One region of the Kluyvera sp. CRP genome, then DNA from elsewhere that is predicted to be linked to it. Evidence: predicted binding sites of a transcription regulator. Region 1 holds the regulator's gene; each other region holds the start of a gene.
What was found. The regulator PurR, encoded in region 1, represses purine synthesis genes. The targets are predictions, from matches to a motif close to CANGCAAACGTTTGCNTG.
Positions count from the first base shown of each region.

Region 2: a site for PurR is predicted at 2,252-2,269, ahead of K7B04_RS11100 (nucleoside-specific channel-forming protein Tsx). Genes of this name have one in related genera too.
Region 3: a site for PurR is predicted at 3,182-3,199, ahead of purT (formate-dependent phosphoribosylglycinamide formyltransferase). Genes of this name have one in related genera too.
Region 4: a site for PurR is predicted at 3,268-3,285, ahead of gcvT (glycine cleavage system aminomethyltransferase GcvT). Genes of this name have one in related genera too.

Region 1 covers NZ_CP082841.1:3,497,443-3,503,366, forward strand. The annotation lists gene cfa (cyclopropane fatty acyl phospholipid synthase) at 1-699, opposite strand, end outside; gene punC (purine nucleoside transporter PunC) at 998-2,191, opposite strand; gene punR (DNA-binding transcriptional activator PunR) at 2,304-3,230, shown strand; gene purR (HTH-type transcriptional repressor PurR) at 3,234-4,259, opposite strand; gene K7B04_RS16590 (YnhF family membrane protein) at 4,554-4,643, shown strand; gene K7B04_RS16595 (MFS transporter) at 4,804-5,924, shown strand, end outside.
Region 2 covers NZ_CP082841.1:2,367,032-2,372,955, reverse strand. The annotation lists gene ribD (bifunctional diaminohydroxyphosphoribosylaminopyrimidine deaminase/5-amino-6-(5-phosphoribosylamino)uracil reductase RibD) at 1-963, opposite strand, end outside; gene nrdR (transcriptional regulator NrdR) at 967-1,416, opposite strand; gene K7B04_RS11105 (DUF3251 domain-containing protein) at 1,572-2,114, shown strand; gene K7B04_RS11100 (nucleoside-specific channel-forming protein Tsx) at 2,407-3,270, shown strand; gene K7B04_RS11095 (LacI family DNA-binding transcriptional regulator) at 3,565-4,593, shown strand; gene K7B04_RS11090 (sugar ABC transporter substrate-binding protein) at 4,610-5,860, shown strand.
Region 3 covers NZ_CP082841.1:4,149,497-4,155,420, forward strand. The annotation lists gene exoX (exodeoxyribonuclease X) at 1-280, shown strand, start outside; gene ptrB (oligopeptidase B) at 281-2,332, opposite strand; gene K7B04_RS19680 (tellurite resistance TerB family protein) at 2,416-3,057, opposite strand; gene purT (formate-dependent phosphoribosylglycinamide formyltransferase) at 3,241-4,419, shown strand; gene K7B04_RS19690 (bifunctional 4-hydroxy-2-oxoglutarate aldolase/2-dehydro-3-deoxy-phosphogluconate aldolase) at 4,496-5,137, opposite strand; gene edd (phosphogluconate dehydratase) at 5,177-5,924, opposite strand, start outside.
Region 4 covers NZ_CP082841.1:1,964,090-1,970,013, reverse strand. The annotation lists gene gcvP (aminomethyl-transferring glycine dehydrogenase) at 1-1,574, opposite strand, end outside; gene gcvH (glycine cleavage system protein GcvH) at 1,698-2,087, opposite strand; gene gcvT (glycine cleavage system aminomethyltransferase GcvT) at 2,114-3,208, opposite strand; gene ubiI (FAD-dependent 2-octaprenylphenol hydroxylase) at 3,601-4,803, opposite strand; gene ubiH (2-octaprenyl-6-methoxyphenyl hydroxylase) at 4,822-5,924, opposite strand, start outside.

The DNA.
Region 1 (5,924 bases):
GACGATACGGTCGAACTGATCGTTGAGGTCGCGGTAATCCTGAAGCAGGATCTCCACATCCAGCCCTTCACAGCGCGCCTGCGCCATTTTCTGCTGTTCGGCGGAAATGGTAACCCCTTTGACGCTAACCCCGTAGTTTTTCGCCATAAAGGCGGCTAAACCACCCCAGCCGCAGCCGATATCCAGCACGCGCATTCCCGGCTTCAACTGCAACTTCTGGCAGATGAGGTCGAGCTTGGCCTGTTGGGCTTCTTCCAGCGTTTTGGCTTCTTTCCAGTAGCCGCAGGAGTACTGCATAAATGAATCAAGCATGCGGCTGAAAAGATCGTTGCCAAGGTCGTAGTGTTCTTTGCCAACCTGCCAGGCGCGTCTGCGGCTCTGGAGGTTAAACAGACGAGCGCCGGCAACGCGCAGCGTATCTTTGAAATGGTGCGGAAGTTGATTTTCTAATCCGGCGCGCAGCACCTTGTCGAAGAAGATATCGAGACGGTCACATTCCCACCAACCGTCCATATAGCTTTCGCCAAGGCCTAACGAACCTTCTTGTAAAACACGTTTGAAAAGACGCGGATTTCTGACTTGAATATCGCAGGAGGCATTGCCGTTGATTTCAATACCTGCTCGGTTTAGCAGCTCGCTAACGATGCGATACCAGTCGTCGTCCGGTACACTTACTTCTTCTATACACGATGAGCTCATAGCTTCTCCATCCCGACCTGATGATCAGAACCTTAAAACAGCGTAGACGCTTTTTTCTGGTTTGTGAGAAATGTCACGAAAAATTCGTGAGCCTGCTATCCGACGTAGCACAGAGGAAGGGAAGAACCCCTTGCCGAAAGCCAATCCATGGTTTAACGGGAAGCTATCCTGCTCCCGCTTAATTAGTTTAATGTATATTAATTATGTGATGCCGATCCAGTATAGGACGCTAAGTGTATTGATTCAACTAAAAACTTAGCGCCCTAATCATTTCTTATGGCATTGATATGAGTGATGTTTAGGCGTGGGAACTCGCGTGCTCATTTTGACGTTCAGCACGACGTGCAGAGCGCTGCATGCGGTAGCCAATGCCGGCGAGAACCACGGTGACCAGCATCACGCTCGTGGTGGTCAGCAACGGTGTTGCAATCAGCGTTGAGACCGCCAGGCTTGCCAGGAAGCACAGCCCCAACTGCAACGTGTTCTGTAGCGCGGCAGCTCGGCCAGTTGCCTGTGGGAAGGGCTTCAGCGCCTGCGCAACGACAATGGGATAAATCGCCCCGTTGGCGGTTGCCATGATGCAGAAGGGGATCAACAGCGCGGTCAGGGAGACGCCTTCCGCGAGGCCGACGCCCCAGGTCCCGATAACGCTAAGCGCAAAGAGCACCAGCAGCCACGGCAACATTTGGCTACCCTGCCATTTTTGCAGCGCCGCGCGACAGCCATAGCCGCCAATCAGGAAGGCGATGGTTTGCGGTACATAGCTCAGACCAATCACCGTCGGGCTGTAGCCCATTTCATGCAGAATAAATGGCGAACCGGTCAGCCAGGCGAAAAAGCTGGCGGAGCAGGCGGCGTAAATCAGCACGTTGCCGCGGTAGTCCTTACTGCGCAGCAGACGTAAAAACGTGAGCTTCTCTTCACTGGCGACGTTTTTATTGTGGGCAGGCTTCAGGCGCAGAGCGGGCAGCATCAATACCAGGGTAATGATAAACAGCGTTGCGAAGATGGCCTGCCAATCAAAGTGGGCCAGCAGCCAACTGCCGAGCAGCGGGGCCAGCGCAGGTGACAGGCCGACCAGCGGCATAATGGTCGCAAAAATACGGTTGGTGCGCTGAGCGGGATAATAATCGGTAACCATGGCTTGCCAGGTCACCGCGGCGGCGCAAACGCCAACCGCCTGCACGAAGCGCAGCACCAGTAGGGTGGTACCATCGCGAACCCACAGCATGCCAAGGCAGCCGATGGCAAAAATGGTCAAACCGGCCAGCAGGATCGGTTTACGGCCATAGCGGTCAGACAGCGGCCCCCACAGTAGCTGCGCCACGGCGAAACCCGCGAGGAACAGACTCAGGCTCGCGCTGACGGCGGATGCCGGCGTTTGCAGGTCTTGCTGAATGGCGGCGAACGCCGGTAGGTACATATCGGTAGCCAGGAAGCCCAGCACGCTCAGTCCCGCGAGCCAGACTAAAAATCCTTTCCCAGGTTGCATAAATTGCCTTTTTTATCGTAGTTCACACTGTGCCGCTGAGTGTAGAGAGTGCATTCCCGGTTGTGAAACGCTAATATTTGAGGCATGGATTCAAATTTTTTGCAGGCAGAAAATGTGGTCTGAATATTCTCTGGAAGTGGTTGATGCGGTCGCGCGCAACGGTAGCTTTAGCGCCGCGGCGCAGGAGCTACACCGGGTGCCCTCTGCAGTAAGCTATACGGTGCGACAGCTTGAGGAATGGCTGGCGGTGCCGTTGTTTGAACGTCGCCATCGGGATGTTGAATTAACGCCTGCGGGAGCATGGTTTCTCAAAGAAGGGCGTTCTGTTATCAAAAAAATGCAGATCACCCGTCAGCAGTGTCAGCAGATTGCCAACGGCTGGCGCGGCCAGCTGGCGATTGCCGTTGATAACATCGTGAAACCTCAGCGCACCCGTCAGCTGATTGTCGATTTTTATCGCCACTTCAGCGACGTCGAACTGATTGTCTATCAGGAAGTGTTTAACGGCGTCTGGGATGCGCTGGCGGATGGGCGCGTGGAGCTGGCGATTGGCGCGACGCAGGCCATCCCGGTTGGTGGCCGTTTTGCCTTTCGCGACATGGGCATGCTCAACTGGCACTGCGTGGTGGCCAGTACGCATCCGCTCGCGAAGATGGATGGGCCGCTGAGCGATGACGTGCTGCGCAACTGGCCGTCGCTGGTACGGGAAGACACCTCACGGTCGCTACCCAAGCGAACGACCTGGCTGCTTGATAACCAGAAGAGGGTGGTGGTGCCGGACTGGTCGTCGTCGGAGACCTGTATTTCTGCCGGACTTTGTGCGGCGATGGTGCCGGGACATCTGGCGCAGCCGTGGCTGGAAAGCGGAGAGTGGGTTGCGCTGGAACTGGAGAATCCGTTCCCGGATGCAGCCTGTTGTCTGACCTGGCAACAGAGCGAAGCGTCGCCGGCATTAAGCTGGCTGCTGGAATATTTGGGGGATAGCGAGACGCTAAACGATGAGTGGCTACGGACGCCCGTTCAGGACGCCCACAGTTAACCCTTAACGACGGTAATCGCGATACGGGCCGTCGGCCACGGAACGTCGCTCGATCAGGCGCGGATGCACCTCAATCGACTGCGACTCTTCGCGCTTGCTGACGATACGATCCATCAGCATATTGAAGGCCGTCTCACCAAGTGAGTCTTTCGGCTGATGAATGGTGGTCAGCGCCGGGGTAAAGAAACGTGAGTTACGCACGTTGTCATACCCGATCAGCGAAATATCCTGCGGCACGCGCAGCCCCATTTCATCGGCGGCGCAAAGCGCGCCCATGGCCATGATGTCGCCGCCACAGAAGATAGCGGTAGGGCGCGGGTGCTGGGAGAGAATCTGTTGCATAGCGCGATAGCCAGACTCCGGCTCGAAGTCACCCTGGACTATCCAGTTTGCCGGAACATTGATTTGCGCTTCTTCCATGGCCTTCATAAAGCCAGCCAGGCGTCCTGCGCCGGTGTTACGTTCCAGCGGGCCAGGAATGACGCCGATATCACGGTGGCCGCGTTCGATCAGATAACGTCCCGCCATATAGCCGCCTTCGAAGGCGTTGTCGATGACCGAGTCGGTAAAGTCGGCTTTGGCTTCGCCCCAGTCCATCACCACCATTGGAATATGGCGATACTCTTCCAGCATTGAGAGCAGGGATTCCGGATATTCGGAACACATCACCAGCAGGCCATCAACGCGTTTTTGCGCCATCATTGACAAGTAGGCGCGTTGTTTCTCGAGATTGTTCCACGCGTTGCCAAGGATCAGGGTATAGCCCTTCTGGAAGCAGTTTTTCTCAACGGCTTCGATAATTTCAGCAAAGTAGGCCGCTTCGCTGCTGGTCGCCAGCAAACCAATCGATTTGGTGTGGTTGACCTTCAGGCTACGGGCAACGGCGCTTGGCGAGTAGTGCAGCTCTTTAATCGCTGCCCACACCGCTTCCCGCGTCTCTTCGGCGACAAAACGCGTTTTGTTAATTACATGTGATACGGTTGTAGTGGAAACGTTTGCGCGCTTCGCTACATCTTTAATTGTTGCCATTCCATCTCACTCCAGACCCTGGCCTGCCCCTGATAAACTCGAAACGAAAACGTTTGCCTTTATACACCCTGACGCAATTTTGTGGATTGCGGTTCGCCAGGAAAACGATACAGGACGACAGGAGGGGGTCAATGGCCGGTACGCTTATAAATAAGCGTCGAATTTTGACGTATCCGGACGCAAAGTGGAAGAGCAAAAACCAACATCCTGCTAAATCTGTGAAGATTTTTACGATTATCTGTGCAAAAATGAGTGAGCTCAGTTTTGCTGTGGTCATAAAAAGGAGAAAAATTGATGAGTACCGAACTTAAGATGTCACTCACCACGACCGTTATTGTGCTGGCGTTGATCGTCGCCGCTGGACTTACCGCTGTTCTGCATTGATTCTTCCATGAGGGGGCGTTCGCGCCCTCATGTCTGATTGTTAGCAAATTAGCAATAATCTTTTGCTGTTTTGTACACTTCTGCTTTTCTGTGATTAATGTCATGCTTTTGCCCTATATTGCCATGCCGCGTCTGTCGTGCGGCCAATCGGAGCTTTTGCATGAAAATCAATTTTCCCTTACTCGCGCTGGCCATTGGGGCTTTTGGCATAGGGACCACCGAATTCTCGCCGATGGGGTTACTGCCGGTCATCGCAAAGGGCGTTGACGTCTCGATCCCGGCTGCCGGTATGCTGATTAGCGCCTATGCGGTTGGCGTGATGGTCGGTGCGCCGCTGATGACGCTGCTGCTTTCTCATCGTGCCCGCCGCAACGCGCTGATCTTTCTGATGGCCATTTTTACCCTTGGCAACGTGCTGTCGGCCATCTCGCCGGACTACACCACCTTAATGCTGTCGCGCATTATTACCAGCCTGAACCACGGTGCGTTCTTTGGCCTGGGTTCAGTGGTAGCGGCAAGCGTGGTGCCGAAACATAAGCAGGCCAGCGCGGTGGCGACGATGTTTATGGGTCTGACGATCGCCAATATTGGCGGCGTGCCGGCAGCAACCTGGCTGGGTGAAACAATCGGCTGGCGTATGTCGTTCCTGGCGACTGCGGGACTGGGGATTATCGCCATTATCGGTCTGTGGTTGTCCTTGCCGAAGGGGGGGGCGGGTGAAAAACCTGATGTGAAACGTGAACTGTCGGTGCTGGTGCGCCCACAGGTGCTTTCCGCACTGCTGACCACCGTACTCGGCGCTGGCGCGATGTTTACGCTTTACACCTATATCTCACCGGTGTTGCATACGATCACGGATGCGACGCCGGGCTTCATTACGCTGATGCTGGTGCTGATTGGCGTTGGGTTCTCTATCGGTAACTACCTCGGTGGCAAATTTGCTGACCGTTCAGTCAGCGGCACGCTGAAGGGGTTCCTGCTGCTGTTAATGGCTATCATGCTGGCCATACCGTTCCTTGCGCAAACACAGGTCGGTGCCGCGTTCAGCATGGTGGTGTGGGGCGCGGCAACCTTCGCCGTGGTACCGCCGTTACAGATGCGTGTCATGCGTGTGGCGCACGAAGCGCCGGGGCTGTCATCTTCGGTCAATATTGGGGCGTTTAATCTGGGTAACGCGTTGGGTGCGGTGGCCGGTGGGGCGGTGATTTCCGGTGGACTGGGCTACAGCTTTGTGCCGGTGATGGGGGCGATTGTCGCCGCGCTGGCCCTGCTGGTGGTGTT
Region 2 (5,924 bases), 1.1 Mb from region 1:
GATATAGACGATAAGCTCGTCCACCAGCCCCGCCTGAATCAGCGCGCCGGCAAGCGTTGGCCCCGCCTCCACCCAGATGCTGTTAATCTGCTGTTTACCCAGTTGCATCATCAGCAGCACCAGATCGAGATGGCCGTTATACTCCGGCACTTTCAGCGTCTGCACGCCTTCCGGCCAGACGCGGGTATCGTCTTCGGTACGTGCAAAGAGCGTTTCGCCCGGCTGATGCACGATGCGATGCTCCGGCGTCACGCGATTGCCGCTATCAATCACAATGCGCAGCGGCTGACGCAGATTTTCCTGCGAGTAGTTCGCCTGTGTTTCTGCGCTCAGTTCGTCCCAGCGCACGGTCAGCGCCGGGTCGTCGGCCAGCACCGTGGCGCTGCTGGTTAAAATAGCGTGGCTTTCGGCGCGCAGGCGCTGCACATCGCGACGCGCCTGTGGCGAGGTGATCCACTGGCTTTCACCGCTGGCCATCGCCGTACGCCCATCGAGCGATGCACCGAGTTTGAGCTGTACGTACGGGAAACCGGTACGCATCCGCTTGAGGAAGCCTTTGTTCAACGCTTCGGCCTCGCTCATCATCAACCCGTGGCTGACTTCAATACCCGCCTGCTGCAAGCGATAGAGACCACGGCCCGCCACCTGCGGGTTAGGATCCTGCATGGCGGCAACCACGCGCGAGACACCCGCGGCAATTAACGCATCGCAGCACGGCGGCGTACGGCCATGGTGACTGCACGGTTCCAGCGTGACGTAAGCAGTGGCGCCTTTGGCCTTTTCACCCGCCATACGCAGCGCGTGCACTTCGGCGTGCGGCTCACCGGCGCGATAGTGAAAACCTTCGCCGACAATTTCGCCCTGATTGACAATCACGCAGCCGACGCGTGGGTTGGGATGGGTGGTAAATCGCCCGCGCGCCGCCAGTTTTAGCGCGCGCGCCATGTACATTTCATCGTGCATAGCTTAGTCCTGTAAGCGGGCGATCTCTTCGCCAAACTCTTTGATATCTTCAAAGCTGCGGTAGACAGAGGCAAAGCGAATATAGGCGACTTTATCCAACTTTTTCAGCTGTTCCATCACCAGATTCCCCAGCAGTTTGCTCGGCACTTCGCGCTCGCCGGTGGCGCGCAGGTGCGATTTAATATGGTTAATCGCCATTTCTACGTCATCGGCGCTCACCGGGCGCTTTTCCAGCGCTCTCAGCATACCGCTGCGCAGTTTGTCTTCATTAAACGGTTCGCGCACGTCATTGCTTTTTACCACGCGCGGCATCACCAGCTCCGCGACCTCAAAGGTCGTGAAGCGTTCGTTGCACACCAGGCATTGCCGACGGCGGCGAACGGAGGAACCTTCTCCCACAAGACGGGAGTCAATCACTTTAGTGTCTACGGCGAAACAGAATGGGCAGTGCATACGACGTCCTGACGATGAGGGTGAGTGTAATGAAATCTATTTTACCCTGAACTGCGAAGACAACAAAGGCGGCATGTTTTTGAGACAATGGATCGATGCCATCAGCTCTGTTGCACGCTACCATTGCGTTATCCCGAAGAGAAGGAACAGACAGAATGACAAGACGTTACCTAAGAATTGCCCTGCTGGGAAGCCTCGTCAGCCTGAGCGCCTGCGCGCAGCAGTCAGAAGTGAAACAAATGCATCAAAGCATTAGCGCGCTGAGCAGCGAGATGACGCAGCTTAACAAAGAAACGGTGAAAATCACTCAGCAAAATGCGCTGAACGCCAAATCGACGAAGGGCGCCTATCTGCTGCCGGGGGCCAATACCCCTGCCCGTCTGAACAGTCAGATAGGCACGTTGCGCATGTCATTGCGTAACGTTGCCGCCAACGCTCAAGGGACGGCGCTTACGTTGCGCATCTCCGGTGAGTCCAACGATCCGCTTCCGGCTTTCACCGGCACCGTGGAATGGGGACAGATCCAGGGCACCACCGAGCAGTATCAGGAAGTGAACGTGCAAAATCAGCTGTTCTCCGCCCCGGCCAGCGTGCTGGCGCCAAGCGACGTCGATATTCCGCTGCAGCTTAACGGCGTCACGCCGGAGCAACTGGGCTTTGTCCGCATCCACGACGTTCAGCCCGCCAACGCGCAGTAATCTCGCTAATCGGCACTGTGACATGCAGTGCCGCCCTTCCCCCTATGCTCCCTCTATTGACCACATTTCCTGTATGTAAACATTTGCAATAATTCACCCCATCAGTACAATCGCCGCGTCTAAACTACGCAAACGTGAACGCAATCGATTACGCGTTTGAAAAATGTGTGAAGTGTGACTGATTTTCGTGAGCAAGGATTCATATAATAGGCTCGCAGAAACACGAAACATTTAGAAAAACTTCGGTGATAAAAATCACTCTCTTTCGAATTTTTTTATTAGTGGCATAAATATGAAAAAAACATTACTGGCAGCCGGTGCCGCGCTGGCGCTCTCCGCATCTTTCACTGCTAACGCAGCAGGCGACTCTCAGCCGCAGTATGTCTCTGACTGGTGGCACCAGAGCGTAAACGTGGTAGGCAGCTATCACACCCGCTTCTCTCCGAAGCTGAACAACGACGTCTACCTCGAGTATGAAGCGTTTGCGAAGAAAGATTGGTTAGACTTCTATGGCTACATCGATATTCCGAAGACCTTCGACTGGGGTAACGGTAACGATAAAGGAGTCTGGTCTGACGGTTCCCCGATGTTTATGGAAATCGAACCACGCTTCTCTATTGATAAGCTGACCGGCGCAGATCTGAGCTTCGGCCCGTTCAAAGAGTGGTACTTCGCGAACAACTACATCTACGATATGGGTGACAACAAAGCCAGCCGCCAGAGCACCTGGTATATGGGTCTGGGTACCGATATCGATACCGGCCTGCCGATGGGCCTGTCTCTGAACGTGTATGCGAAATATCAGTGGCAGAACTACGGTGCCGCGAACGAAAACGAGTGGGATGGCTACCGCTTCAAAGTGAAATACTTTGTGCCAATCAGCGATCTGTGGGGCGGTAAGCTGAGCTACATCGGTTTCACCAACTTCGACTGGGGTTCAGATCTCGGCGACGAACCAAACCGCACCAGCAACTCCATCGCCTCCAGCCACATTCTGGCGCTGAACTACGATCACTGGCACTACTCTGTCGTTGCCCGTTACTTCCATAACGGCGGCCAGTGGCAAGGTGGTTCGAAAATGAACTGGGGCGAAGGCGATTTCAACGGTCAATCGACCGGTTGGGGTGGCTACCTGGTTGTGGGTTACAACTTCTAAGTTTTGCCTTACCGCACGGCTATGCTGTGCGGTAAGTTTTTCCACGCACGCTCGGCAATAATATTACTTCGCTTTTATATATCCCTCATAAATACAAAACAAATTAAAATAAATACATTTAATGAATTAAATTCACGCCCTTAATATATAAAAACCACTCAAACGCATATCCGATCACGCTTTTATTCAAACAACATCACCAGCTTGTGATCTATTTATCAATCCACATTAATGCAAATGGGAAAACGTTTTCTCTCTCCATATACTAAGCCCGTCCACAAATACGGAAAGAGCATGACCATAACGCATAACGACAGAAAAAAACTCACAATTAAAGATATTGCTCACGCTGCCGGAGTGAGTATTAGCACCGTATCGAAAGTAATAAACAGCACAGGTTCAATCAGTCACATAACAAAAGAAAGAGTTTTATCCGTTATTAATGAATTCGATTACAGGCCTAATGAAATTGCACGTGCACTGCATCAAAAGAAAACATATACCATCGGCTTGTTATCAACAGATGATTACGGACGCTTCAGCTTACCTGTTTTAAAGGGTATTGAGAATGCCTTACTTGAAGCGCAGATTTCGGTATTTCTTTGTAACGCCAGCGGTTCGCCTCAGGAATTAAAGCGACACGTTGATTTACTGCTGGCAAAGCGCGTCGACGGTATTATCGTCACCGCAGCCAAAACGGATACCCGCGATCCGCTGCCGTTAAAGAAACACGATACGCCAGTGGTGTATGTCTATACCAACGTCGACGATGACAACGAACTCTGCGTTCTGCCTGACGATTTCGGCGCTGGCGCTCTGGCCTGTCGTCATTTAATCGACCAGGGCAGCCAGAATATCGTGCAGATCGCCGGTCCGGCATATTATCTGGCGGTGCAGCAGCGCCATGAGGGCTACCGCCAGGAGATGAGCAAAGAGGGGTTGATCGTCAGAGCGCCTGAATATGGTTCCTGGACATCAGCACATGGTTATCGTGCAATGCAATCTATTCTTGCGCGGTACCCTGAAATTGACGGTGTTATTGCTGGCAATGATTTAATTGGACACGGTGTTTTACAGGCGCTCTATGAATATGGGAAATCAGTTCCTGATAATGTCGCCGTGATCGGCTTTGATAACTGGCAGGTTATTACCGAATTATGTCGCCCGAAACTAAGCAGTATTGATTTTTGCCTGACGGAATTAGGCCGCGTCGCCGGCCAATGTTTAATAAAGAAAATAGATGGACACGATCTCAGGGGGAAAATTGCCGTCCCCTGTTTTTTACAACGCGGAGAATCAAGTTGTCGTTATTCTCAAAATTAATAAGAATGAGGTGTTTATGTTGTCTAAATTTATACATACCACCGTGGCTGCCTGTATTATATCCACATCACTCAGTGGATTAGCGCAAGCCAGAGAGACCATTACCTTCTGGGGCCGCTCGAATCAAACATCACTGGAACTGCTGGTTGATGCTTACAACAAGTCGCAGGATAAAGTTGACATTAAGCTAAATATGATTCCCGGCGAGTCGATGATGACCAAGCTCAGCGCTTCTATTGCCGCCGACAGCTCACCAGACCTTGTTTCACTCGATGTCTCCTTTCTTCCCCAGCTTAACGGCGCGGAACAGCTCACTGACCTCACCGACATTCTTGGCAATCGAGATTACGTGAAGCAGCTTAGCGGTTCGCTGAAAACCATCGGGGTTTATAAAGAGCGGCTGTACGGCATTCCTTTCTCTGCTGAATCATCGCTTCTGTTTTACAACAAAAAGATTTTCCGCCTCGCCGGACTGGATCCGGAAAGACCGCCAGAAACGCTACAGGAATTACGCGAATACGCCGAAAAAATCACCCAGTTAGGCGACGGATACTACGGCTTTGCTATTCCCGGCACCTGCTCCGGTTGCCTGGCCTTTACATTCCTCCCTTATATGTGGGCCAACGGCGGCGACCTGTTTGCCAAAGAAGGCGCCGAATCGATTGTCATTTCCGAGAGTAATAAAAGGACGCTGGCATTCTTCCACCAGATGTACAAAGACGGCTTAATGTCCCCACTCTCCAAAGCAGACAGTTCACTTAACGACGGATTTGCCACAGGCAAAATCGGCATGGTTGGCACTGGCGCGTTTACCTTTAAGGTTTTCAACGATAACTATCCCAACCTTGAATACGGCGTAGGCTACTACCCTGGAGAGAAAAAAGGCGATTGGGCCTCGTTCGCGGGCGGCGACGCGCTGGCGATTCCGCTGGGCAGCAAACACCAGAAGGAGGCCATCGCCTTTATCGACTGGGCGATGTCAAAAGAGACCCAGATTGAGCTACTGGCGAAGAATGGCTTTGTTCCCACCCGCATCGATGCCAGCGATAACCGCTACAATCGCGAGGACAGCCGTTTCCTGCTAGCGACAAAAGCCCTGGCAAAAGGCCGCTCCGTCTACCTCCCCGCATTTAACGAAGCCATTAGCGCTCCCAGCAGTCCTTTTCTGACCTTAATACAGAAATCGGTATTCGAGGGGGATATTGATAACGCCCTTAAAACGGCCGATCAGAAGTTTAAGCAGATTATTAAGATGTCGCAGGAATAATCTAAATCAATACCTTATGCCCTAAATCCCGTTGGAAATATCTCTACGGGATTTATGTAAGCGC
Region 3 (5,924 bases), 650 kb from region 1:
ACCGCCGGGGCTACATCACCACCGCGCGCTGTATGACTGCTACATCACCGCCGCGCTGCTGATCGATATCATACAAACCTCTGGCTGGACGCCGGAACAGATGGTTGACGTCACCGGGCGCCCCGCGCTGTTGCGTACCTTTACCTTCGGTAAATACCGCGGACAGGAAGTGGCGGAAGTGGCAAAAAACGATCCGGGCTACCTGCGCTGGCTGTTTAACAACCTTGACCGCATGAGCCCGGAACTGCGTTTAACGTTGAAGCACTACCTCGGCCAATAGCTAACGCTCTGATTGTCCTGGCAGGGTTCCCTGCGCCAGGGCAATCAGGAAGGCATACTCCAGCGCGACCCCTTCATAGCTCTTATAGCGCCCGGACTTACCGCCGTGCCCGGCATCCATCTTAGTACACAGTAGCAACAGGTTATCGTCGACCTTAAGTTCGCGTAGTTTGGCCACCCATTTTGCCGGTTCCCAATACTGTACCTGCGAGTCATGCAACCCGCTGGTGACCAGCAGGTGCGGGTAAACCTGCGGCTGTACGTTGTCATAGGGGCTGTAGGATTTCATATAGCGATAGTAGGTTTCATCCTGCGGATTGCCCCACTCTTCAAACTCGCCGGTAGTGAGCGGAATCGACTCATCCAGCATCGTGGTCAGCACATCCACAAACGGTACCTGCGCGACGACGCCGTGGAACAGTTCGGGTCGCTGGTTGATAACGGTGCCCATCAGCATGCCGCCAGCGCTACCGCCCATGCCATAGCACAAATTCGGCGCGCCATAGCCCTTCGCCAGCAGCGCATCGCAGACATCCAGATAGTCGTTAAAGGTGTTGTGCTTTTTGAGGAATTTGCCGTCTTCATACCACTGCTGCCCCAGTTCGCCGCCACCGCGAATGTGAGCGATAGCAAAGACGAAACCGCGATCGAGCAGGCTCAGACGACTGCTGCTGAAATCGGCGTCCATGCTGGCGCCGTAAGAGCCATAGCCGTAGACCAGCAACGGATTTTTACCCCGACGAAAATGCTCATGGCGATAGACCAGCGAAACCGGCACCTCAGCGCCATCACGCGCAGTTACCCACAAGCGTTCGCTGCGATAACGACTGGCGTCGAAGCCTTTCACCTCCTGCTGCTTGAGCACGCGACGCTCGCCGCTGTCCATATCAAGCTCAAACAAGGTATCCGGCGTGGTCATCGACGAGTAGCCGTAGCGCAAACAGGCCGTTTCCGGTTCCGGATTATAGGCAATCCAGGTGACATAGGCCGGATCGTCAAAGGCGATGGCCGTCTCCTGATGAGTTTGCCGGTGAATCTGCCGCAGGCTGGTTAATCCGCGCTGACGCTCTTCTACAACCAGCCAGTCGCGGAATAACGTGAAATCTTCCAGCATCACCGTATCGCGCGCGGCGATTATCGTCTGCCACTCGCCCTCTTCCCCGTTTACGCCCCGGTAGAGGCCAAAGTTTTTACCTTCGCGGTTTGAGCGAATATAAAAATGTCCCTGGTAGTGATCAAGACTGTATTCATGATCTTTACGGCGAGCTAAAAATGTCTGTGGTTTCGCATCCGGGATATCGGCATCCACCAGCAGCATTTCGCTGGTTGTCGCGCTGGACAAGGCAATCACCACGAACTGGCGTGACGATGTCTTATGCAGGCTGACGTAGAACGTGTCATCCTGCTCTTCATAGATAAGCTCGTCCTGGGTACCGGGTTCCCCTATCTGATGACGCCACACCTGCCACGGCAGTAGCGTCGTCGGGTGCTGGCGTACGTAATAGAGCGAGCGAGAATCATTGGCCCACACCACGCCCGGCGAAACATTTTCAATCACCTCCGGTAACCAGGTCTCATTTTCCAGATGACGAATCCGCAGGCCGTACTGGCGGCGCGAGAGGAAATCCTCGGTTACCGCCAGCAGATTATTGTCGGGAGCAACGTTTAGCCCTCCAAGGGTATAAAATTCGCTGTGTGCCGCGCGCTTGTTTTCATCAATCAGCAGCGACCACGACTCTTCTCCCAGCGCCTGGCGTTGATAAAGGGCATATTCACGCCCCGGCTCAAAGACCTGGCGATAGCGATAGCCATTTTTAATGTAAGGGGCGGAAACCTCTCGCGGCGGGATTCGGTCAACAATCTCTTTCAGCACGCGATCCTGTAGGCTTTGCTGGGATGACATCACCTGGCGGCCATAGGCGTTTTCCTGCTGTAAATAGTCGATAACCGCGGGCCTGGCGCGCGTGTCATCGCGCAGCCAGTAGTAGTTATCAATGCGCGTATCGCCATGCAAGGTCATGGCGTGAGGGATCCGTTTTGCTTTTGGCGGCATCTCGTTATTCTTCTGTTTTAGTCACACCCTATAAGGGTGGACAAATTACACAATGATGCAAGCAAAAGCGGTGATAAAACGCATTAAAGTTGCTGTTTTTGCTGCTGTAAATCGCGTTCTATCCCCTCACGGACCTCCAGAGGCAGTTTCAACGCTTCGCCCAGCGCGTTCAGATAGCTGCGTTCCATAAAATGATCGATATCTATCGCCGCACAGCTGATGAAGTACAGTTCCAGCGCCTCTTCTTCATTATGCACATCTCTTGCCAGACGCTGAGGGTCGAGAGGTTGTTCCATCGCCCGCGCAATCATCGCACGCCCCTGCTCTTCAATGCCGGCTTCACGCAGCTGTTGTTCAATGGCCTGCTGTTCTTTGGCATCAATATGTCCATCGCTCTTCGCCGCAAAGACCAACGCCAGAATCAAGCGTTCGGTACGCACATCCAGCGGCGCTGGCGCTTCACCGTACTGGCTGGCGGTTTGTGGGTCTGCGCGTAATTTATCTTTATACTTGTTCCACAGCACGCTGCCAGCGACTGCGCCGCCTCCCACCAGCAACGCGCCGGTGCCGTACTTCGCCAGCATTTTTCGGGACGACTTACTGGCCAATAGTAGCCCAGCAAGGCCGCCTAACGCGCCGGGCACCAGCATTTGGCTGAGATCGCTTTTACCGCTACCCGATTTTTGCCCCAGCAGAGACTGCAGTTGATTAAGCCAGCCTGACATACGACCTCCAGTATAAATATGTGAGATGCTCAGCCTAAGCGAGCTGATGTCAGGATATGTCTGTTCCACATAAAGATGCGCAAATATCCAGCGATAGCGCGGCCCGATTGCCGACAACGAGACACGCGCAAACGTTTTCGTTTATAATGCGGCAAATTTTAGTGAGACGGTGGAATAGGTAAAATGACGTTATTAGGCACAGCTCTGCGTCCGGCTGCGACGCGCGTAATGCTTCTGGGTTCCGGCGAGTTAGGCAAGGAAGTGGCGATCGAATGCCAGCGATTGGGTATCGAAACCATTGCCGTTGACCGCTACGCCGACGCCCCGGCGATGCACGTCGCGCATCGTTCTTATGTAATTAACATGCTCGATGGCGCGGCGCTGAAAGCGCTGGTTGAGCAGGAAAAACCGCACTATATCGTGCCGGAGATTGAAGCTATCGCCACCGATATGCTGATTGAACTGGAGCAGGCGGGTCAGCACGTCGTGCCCTGCGCACGCGCCACCCAACTGACCATGAACCGCGAAGGCATTCGCCGACTGGCGGCAGAACTCCTCAAGCTGCCAACCTCAGCCTATCACTTCGCCGATAGCGAAGCCCAGTTTCGCCAGGCGGTTGCCGACATCGGCTTACCGTGTATCGTGAAACCGGTGATGAGCTCATCCGGCAAGGGCCAGACCTTTATTCGCCGTGAAGACCAGCTCGCTCAGGCGTGGCAGTACGCGCAGGAAGGCGGCCGCGCCGGTGCCGGGCGCGTAATCGTCGAAGGGGTCGTCAATTTTGATTTTGAAATCACCCTATTGACCGTTAACGCCGTAGACGGCGTGCACTTTTGCGCGCCAGTCGGCCACCGTCAGGAAGATGGCGACTACCGTGAATCCTGGCAGCCGCAGCAGATGAGCGCGCTGGCGCTGGAGCGCGCGCAGGCAATCGCGCGCGAGGTGGTGCTGGCACTCGGCGGCTACGGCCTGTTCGGCGTTGAGCTGTTTGTCTGTGGCGACGATGTGGTGTTTAGCGAAGTTTCGCCGCGTCCGCATGATACCGGAATGGTCACGCTGATTTCGCAGGACGTTTCAGAGTTCGCTCTGCATGTGCGTGCTTTCCTTGGCTTGCCAATTGGCGCCATTCGCCAGTATGGCCCTTCCGCTTCTGCCGTGCTGCTGCCAACGCTGACCAGTAACAACGTGACCTTTGATAACGTGCAGAATGCGCTCGGTGCGGGTGTGCAACTGCGGCTGTTCGGTAAGCCGGATATCGCCGGTTCACGCCGCATGGGGGTAGCGCTGGCCACCGGCGATAGCGTTGAAGATGCCGTTGAACGCGCCAAAATCGCTGCGGCCGCCGTCGTTATTCAGGAATAAGAAAAAAGGCGGGCTGCTCACGCATACCCGCCTTTCTTTTGCTTACCCGATCATCAGACCGGGTACAGCAGACACCTTACAGCTTCGCGCCTTCAACCGCTTCGCGAGCCAGCTTGGTGATGCGATCGTAGTCGCCAGCTTCCAGCGCGTCTGCCGGAACCAGCCAGGAACCGCCGATACACAGCACGCTTTTCAGCGCCAGGTAGTCACGGTAGTTAGCCGGAGAGATACCGCCAGTCGGGCAGAAACGGATGTGAGAGAACGGACCTGCAATCGCCTGCAGCGCTTTCACGCCACCGTTCGCTTCAGCCGGGAAGAATTTGAACTCTTTCAGGCCGTGCTGCATACCCAGCATCAGTTCAGAAACAGAGCTAATACCCGGGATCAGCGGGATAGTGCCTGCGGTAGCCGCTTTCAGCAGTTCGTCGGTCAGGCCCGGGCTGATAGCAAACTGCGCGCCAGCGTCGGTCACTTCTTTCAGCTGCTGTGCGTTAGTCACGGTACCCGCGCCCACGATAGCATCCGGAACTTCTTTCGCAATGGCGCGGATAGCGTCCATCGCGCAGTCGGTACGCAGCGTCACTTCCAGTACGCGAACGCCACCGGCAACCAGCGCTTTTGCCATCGGTACTGCGTGCTCAAGCTTGTTAACCACGATTACCGGGACTACCGGGCCAGTGGTCAGGATTGCTTCAGCCGTTGTTTTCCAGTTTTTCATCAGAAATATTCTCTCGCCAGATCTACAAAACGTGTCATCTTAAAAGGTAATACAGGTTGCGCCCTGTTCCGCACCGGACAGTTTTTCCCGTAATGCGCCAAACAGTTCACGGCCTGTCCCCACGCGCGAAGCGCTCAGATCGGGAATATGCGGTTGGCGTGCGGCCAGTTCAGCGTCATCAACCAGCAGCGTTAGCTCGCCGGTCTGGCCGTTCACGCGGATCATGTCGCCATCGCGTACTTTTGCCAGCAGGCCACCGTCATAGGCTTCAGGCGTTACGTGAATCGCTGACGGTACTTTACCGGATGCACCGGACAGTCGTCCATCAGTGACCAACGCAATTTTGAAACAGCGGTCCAATAATACACCAAGTGGCGGCATAAGTTTATGTAATTCTGGCATCCCGTTCGCTTTTGGCCCTTGATGGCGCACAACCACGACGCAATCTTTGTCCAACAGGCCCGCTTCAAAGGCTGGCAGAACATCATGCTGGCTTTCAAAAACTACGGCAGGCGCTTCAATCACCTGGTTTTCAACCGGCACCGCGGAGGTTTTCATCACCGCACGGCCAAGGTTGCCGCTCAGCACTTTGGTGCCGCCGTGTTTTGAGAACGGTTTATCGAAGGTAGCAATGACGTTGTCATCCAGCGACGCGGTGGCGCCTTCACGCCAGTCCAGCTTGCCTTCGTTCAGCCACGGTTCCATGGTGTAGTGAGACAGGCCAAAACCGGCGACGGTGTTCACGTCTTCGTGCAGCAGCCCGCCTTTCAGCAGCTCGCGCACCAGC
Region 4 (5,924 bases), 1.5 Mb from region 1:
ATGGGGATCATCTCCGCTGCGGCGTTCAGCTTCATGGTGCAGGAACCCAGCGGAATCATCGCCTGGTTCAGTGCCAGATCTTTACGCTCCAGCGAGTGCATATAGCGCATCATCTCGGTTTCGCTGTGGTAGCGATTAAAGACCGGATGCGCGAGGATCGCATCATCACGCAGCATGCTGCTCTGAATGGAACGGCTGTCGAGCGCCACGTCTTTATCGAGCGTGTCGATATCCAGGCCGTGGTTTTCGCCGAGGATCACGTTAAACAGCGCCAGCACGTCTTCACGGGTGGTGGTTTCGTTCAGAGTCACGCCGACGGCATTAATAATGTCGCTACGCAGGTTAATTTCGGCAGCCTGCGCGCGTGCCAGCACCGCCGCTTTATCCGCCACTTCCACGCACAGGGTATCGAAGAAGTGCGCATGGCGCAGTTTCAGCCCTTTCTGCTGCAGGCCGGTCGCCAGAATATCGGTCAGGCGATGAATGCGGTTCGCGATACGTTTCAGGCCAACCGGGCCGTGGAAGACCGCGTACAGGCTGGCAATGTTGGCCAGCAGCACCTGCGAAGTACAGATGTTGGAGTTGGCTTTCTCGCGGCGAATGTGCTGCTCGCGAGTCTGCATCGCCATGCGCAGCGCGGTATTGCCCGCCGCATCTTTCGATACGCCGATAATACGGCCCGGCATGGCGCGTTTGAATTCATCTTTAGCGGCAAAGAATGCCGCGTGCGGGCCACCGTAGCCCATCGGAACGCCGAAGCGTTGGGCAGAGCCGAAGACAATGTCCGCGCCCTGTTTGCCCGGTGCGGTTAACAGCACCAGTGCCATAAAGTCGGCGGCAACGCTCACCACCACTTTGCGGGATTTCAGTTCAGCAATCAGTTTGCTGTAATCATGCACTTCGCCGGTAGTGCCCACCTGCTGCAGCAGCACGCCAAAAACATCCTGGTGTTCCAGCGCTTTGTCGGCATCATCGACGATAACGTCAAAACCAAAGGTTTCCGCACGAGTACGAACGACGTCCAGCGTTTGCGGATGCACGTCAGCCGCCACAAAGAAGCGGTTCGCGTTTTTCAGCTTACTCACACGCTTGGCCATCGCCATCGCTTCCGCGGCGGCGGTCGCTTCATCCAGCAGGGAAGCGGAAGCCATATCAAGACCGGTCAGATCCAGCGTGACCTGCTGGAAGTTAAGCAGCGCTTCAAGGCGGCCCTGAGACACTTCCGGTTGATACGGAGTATAAGCGGTGTACCAGCCCGGGTTTTCCAGCATATTGCGCAGGATAACCGGCGGCAGCTGCACCGGGGTGTAACCCATGCCAATATACGACTTAAAGCGCTTGTTGCGACCCGCAATCGCCTTCAGCTCCGCCAGCGCGGCGAATTCTGTGGTGGCCTCGCCTACCTGAGGCGGCGTGGCAAGCTGGATATCTTTCGGCACGATCTGTTCAATCAGTGCGTTGAGTGAATCCGCGCCAACCGTTTTGAGCATCTCTTGCTGTTGCTGGGCATCCGGCCCGATGTGACGTTCAATAAACGCGCCACGGTTTTCAAGCTGGCTTAAAGTCTGTGTCATGAGCGATGGTTCCTGAAACGTGCGGTGATTTTAAGATTTCATCTTCCAGAGGAAGAGGTTTGGGGTGACAGTGCGAACATACCCTCACCCCGGCCCTCTCCCGGAGGGAGAGGGGGAAAACCGTTATTCGTCTTCTAACAGGGCTTCGTATGCGGTCGCGTCCAGCAGTGCGGCGACTTCCGCTTCATCGCTGGCCTTGATCTTGAAGATCCAGCCGCCGGCGTACGGTTCGCTGTTTACCAGCTCCGGTGAATCACCCAGCTCTTCGTTAACCGCAACGATTTCGCCGCTGATTGGCGCGTAGATATCGGAAGCTGCTTTCACAGACTCCGCCACCGCGCAGTCGTCACCCGCACTGACGGTCGCGCCGACTTCCGGCAGGTCAACAAACACCATGTCGCCCAGTAATTCCTGCGCGTGCTCGGTGATACCCACGGTGTAGCTGCCGTCGGCTTCTTTGCGCAGCCATTCGTGTTCTTTACTGTATTTCAGTTCTGCTGGTACGTTGCTCATCAAAAAATCTCCAGAATAATAATCGGTTACGCCACGGCCTTGCCGTTACGTACAAAAACAGGTTTGGTGACCTTCACCGGCATTTCACGGTTACGGATTTGCACAATCGCCGTCTCGCCAATGCCCTGAGGGACGCGAGCCAGCGCAATACTATGGCCTAAGGTCGGCGAGAAAGTCCCGCTGGTGATCACACCTTCACGCGCATTGCCGTTCGCATCGGTAAAACGTACCGGCAGTTCGCCACGCAGCACGCCTTTTTCGGTCATCACCAGGCCCACTAATTGGTCGGTGCCTTTTTCACGTTCCAGCTCCAGCACGTCGCGACCGATAAAGTTGCGGTCAGCCGGTTCCCAGGCGATGGTCCAGCCCATGTTGGCCGCCAGCGGAGAGACGCTTTCGTCCATCTCCTGTCCGTACAGGTTCATGCCGGCTTCTAAACGCAGCGTATCGCGCGCGCCCAGGCCGCAAGGCTTCACGCCCGCCTGGACCAGCTGCTGCCAGAAATCCGCCGCCTGCGCTTTCGGCAGGGCAATTTCATAGCCCGCTTCGCCGGTATAGCCGGTGGTGGCGATAAAGAAGTCACCCGCCTGCACGCCGAAGAACGGCTTCATGCCTTCTACCGCGTGGCGCTGTTCATCGCTAAACAGCGTGCCCGCTTTCGCCTGCGCGTTTGGCCCCTGCACCGCAATCAGCGACAGGTCGTCACGAACGGTGATATCAATGGCATAAGGTTCAGCGTGTTGGGTAATCCAGGAGAGGTCTTTTTCGCGGGTAGCGGAGTTAACGACGAGGCGGAAGAAATCTTCGGTGAGGTAGTAAACGATCAGGTCATCAATCACGCCGCCCGATGCATTCAACATCCCGCTATAAAGCGCTTTGCCGGGCTTGGTGAGCTTCGCCACGTCGTTGGCCAGCAGATAGCGCAGAAACTCACGGGTGCGCGGGCCATGCAAATCGACGATCGTCATGTGCGACACATCGAACATCCCGGCGTCGGTACGCACCGCATGGTGCTCATCAATCTGCGACCCATAGTGCAGCGGCATCATCCAGCCGTGGAAATCTACCATACGCGCGCCACATAACACGTGCTGGTCATACAAAGGCGTTTGTTGAGCCATCATGTCCTCGTTGAATATATCGCACCACAAAAACACGCGCCGACGCCCGTCCAGGCACCGACGCAAACGTTCTCTTTTCCCTGAACTTACCACCGAACACCGTGCTAAACCATCAGGAAAAAAGGGACATCACATTAGCTTATGACCAAAAGTCGCCAAAAAGCATACAGAGGAATCAACTGGAAAAAAGCGAATTACACCACATTTAATTAACAATAATGGTCAACAATTCAGCATAAGATAATATTTCCTGCGAAAAACAGGGCGACTTTCCCGTAACATAAAATTTGATGGATTAATAAAACTAATGCGAAAAAATGGGTGAAATTAGAATTTTTCAAATGAGGGGGAAGACTCCCGGTGGAACCACCGGGAGTAAAAGTGTGAGCGACTTAACGAAGCCACTCCGGCAGGTCATTGAGGCCCATTGCCTGACGGATCAACTGTGGTTTTACGCCGGGCAGCGTATCGGCGAGTTTAAGACCAATATCGCGCAGCAGTTTTTTCGCCGGGTTCTCACCGGCAAACAGTTCGCGGAAGCCCTGCATTCCCGCCAGCATCAGCGCGGCGCTGTGTTTGCGGCTGCGTTCGTAGCGACGCAGATAAAAATGCTGGCCGATATCTTTCCCCTGCGCGTGCAGACGTTTCAGCTCTTCAATCAACTCGGCGGCATCCATAAAGCCCAGGTTAACCCCCTGCCCCGCCAACGGATGAATGGTGTGCGCCGCGTCGCCAACCAGCGCCAGACGGTGCGCGGCAAACTGACGCGCGTAACGCCCGGTCAGCGGGTAAACCTGCCGCTCGCTCTCCACCCGACACAGGCCCAGGCGGTTATCAAAAGCAATGCTCAGCGCTTTGTTGAACTCGCTTTCCTCCGCCTGCTGCATCCGCTGCGCCTCTTCCGGCGACAGCGACCAGACGATAGAACACAAATGCGGATCGCTGAGCGGCAGGAAAGCCAGGATGCCTTCGCCGTGGAAACTCTGACGCGCTACCGCCTCGTGCGGCTCTTCCGTCCGCACGGTCGCCACCAGCGCGTGATGGCGATAGTCCCAGAACGTCAGCGGAATATCGGCTTTGTTACGCAGCCAGGAGTTGGCGCCATCGGCCCCTACCACCAGACGTGCGGTCAGCATGCCGCCGTCTTTCAGCGTCAGAAACGCTTCGTTTTCGCCCCAGGCGACCTGCTGCAATTCCGCAGGCGCCATCAGGGTGATATCCGCGCTACGCTCGGCTTTCTGCCACAGTGCATGATGAATAACCGCATTTTCAACGATATGCCCCAGATGGCTGTAACCCATGCTGCGATCGTCAAACGCAATGCGGCCAAAACTGTCTTTATCCCACACTTCCATGCCGTGGTAGCGGCTGGCGCGCTGGGCGACAATCGCCTGCCAGACATCCAGCTTTGACAGCAGCTTCTCGCTGCCAGCATTAATGGCGGATACGCGCAGCGCAGGCGGCGCATCGGCGGCCAACGCTTGCGGTAACGATTGTTCCAGCACGGCAACCCGCAGGCCGCTGCCCTGTAAACCGCAGGCCACCGCCAGCCCGACCATACCACCGCCTACGATGGCAACATCAACACTTTGCACATTCACTCCTTACAGCTCTTAACGGGCAACCCAGCCCAGCGTCCGCTGCGCCAGCACATCACGGGCAGGGGTAAATAATTCCATCGCCATCAGCCCCACGTTGCGCCCGACAACCAGCGGGGCCCAACGGTTAGCAAACAGATGCACCAGCCCATCGGTAACACCGATGGTGGCGGCTTTATCCTCCGCCCGCTGACGCTGGTACTGGCAGAGCAACGCATAGTCGCCGATATCCTGACGCGCGGCATGCGCTTGCGCCAGGTTTTCTGCCAGCGTCATCACATCGCGCAAGCCAAGGTTAAACCCCTGTCCGGCGATAGGATGCAGCGTTTGCGCGGCATTACCTACCAGCGCCAGACGGTGCGAAACCGTACGTGTCGCGGTGGTCAGGGAGAGAGGGTATACGTTTCGCGCACCGGCCTGAGTGATACGACCTAAACGCCAGCCGAACGCACGTTGTAATTCGTCACAGAAACGTGAATCGGACCAGCCGAGCACTTCATCATGGCGTTCCCGCGGATGGCACCACACCAGTGAACAGCGGTTCTGCGACATCGGCAGCATCGCCAGCGGGCCATGTTCGGTAAAGCGTTCAAACGCGCGCCCCTGATGCGGGATAGCGGTAGTGACGTTCGCAATCACCGCCAGCTGGTTATACGGCTCCTGCTGCCAGTGAATTCCGCACCGTTCACCTAGCGTTGATCGCGAGCCATCGGCCGCCACCAGCAGCTTGCCGTGCAGCGTTTCGCCGTTATCCAACGTGACGCTGACGCCGTCAGTCTGCCGCTCAACCTGCGCAACGCGCGATGGGCAGTGTAGCGTCACACCGGGAGCGCGGCGCAGCAGGCCGAACAATCGCTGACCAACGTCGTGGAGTTCAACCACGTTGCCCAGCGCCGCCAGACGATAGTCCTGCGCCTCCAGCGTAACAAACCCGGCGTGGCCGCGATCGCTCACGTGAACGGTGGTTATCGGCGTGGCGCAGTCGGCAATGGCCTGCCACAGGTTAATCTTCGTCAGCTGTTGGCAGGTGCCCGCAGCCAGCGCGATCGCCCTGGCATCAAAGCCCGGATGCTGTGCGGCGTCGATATCCGCTGCTTCAACCAGATGCACCGGCAGAC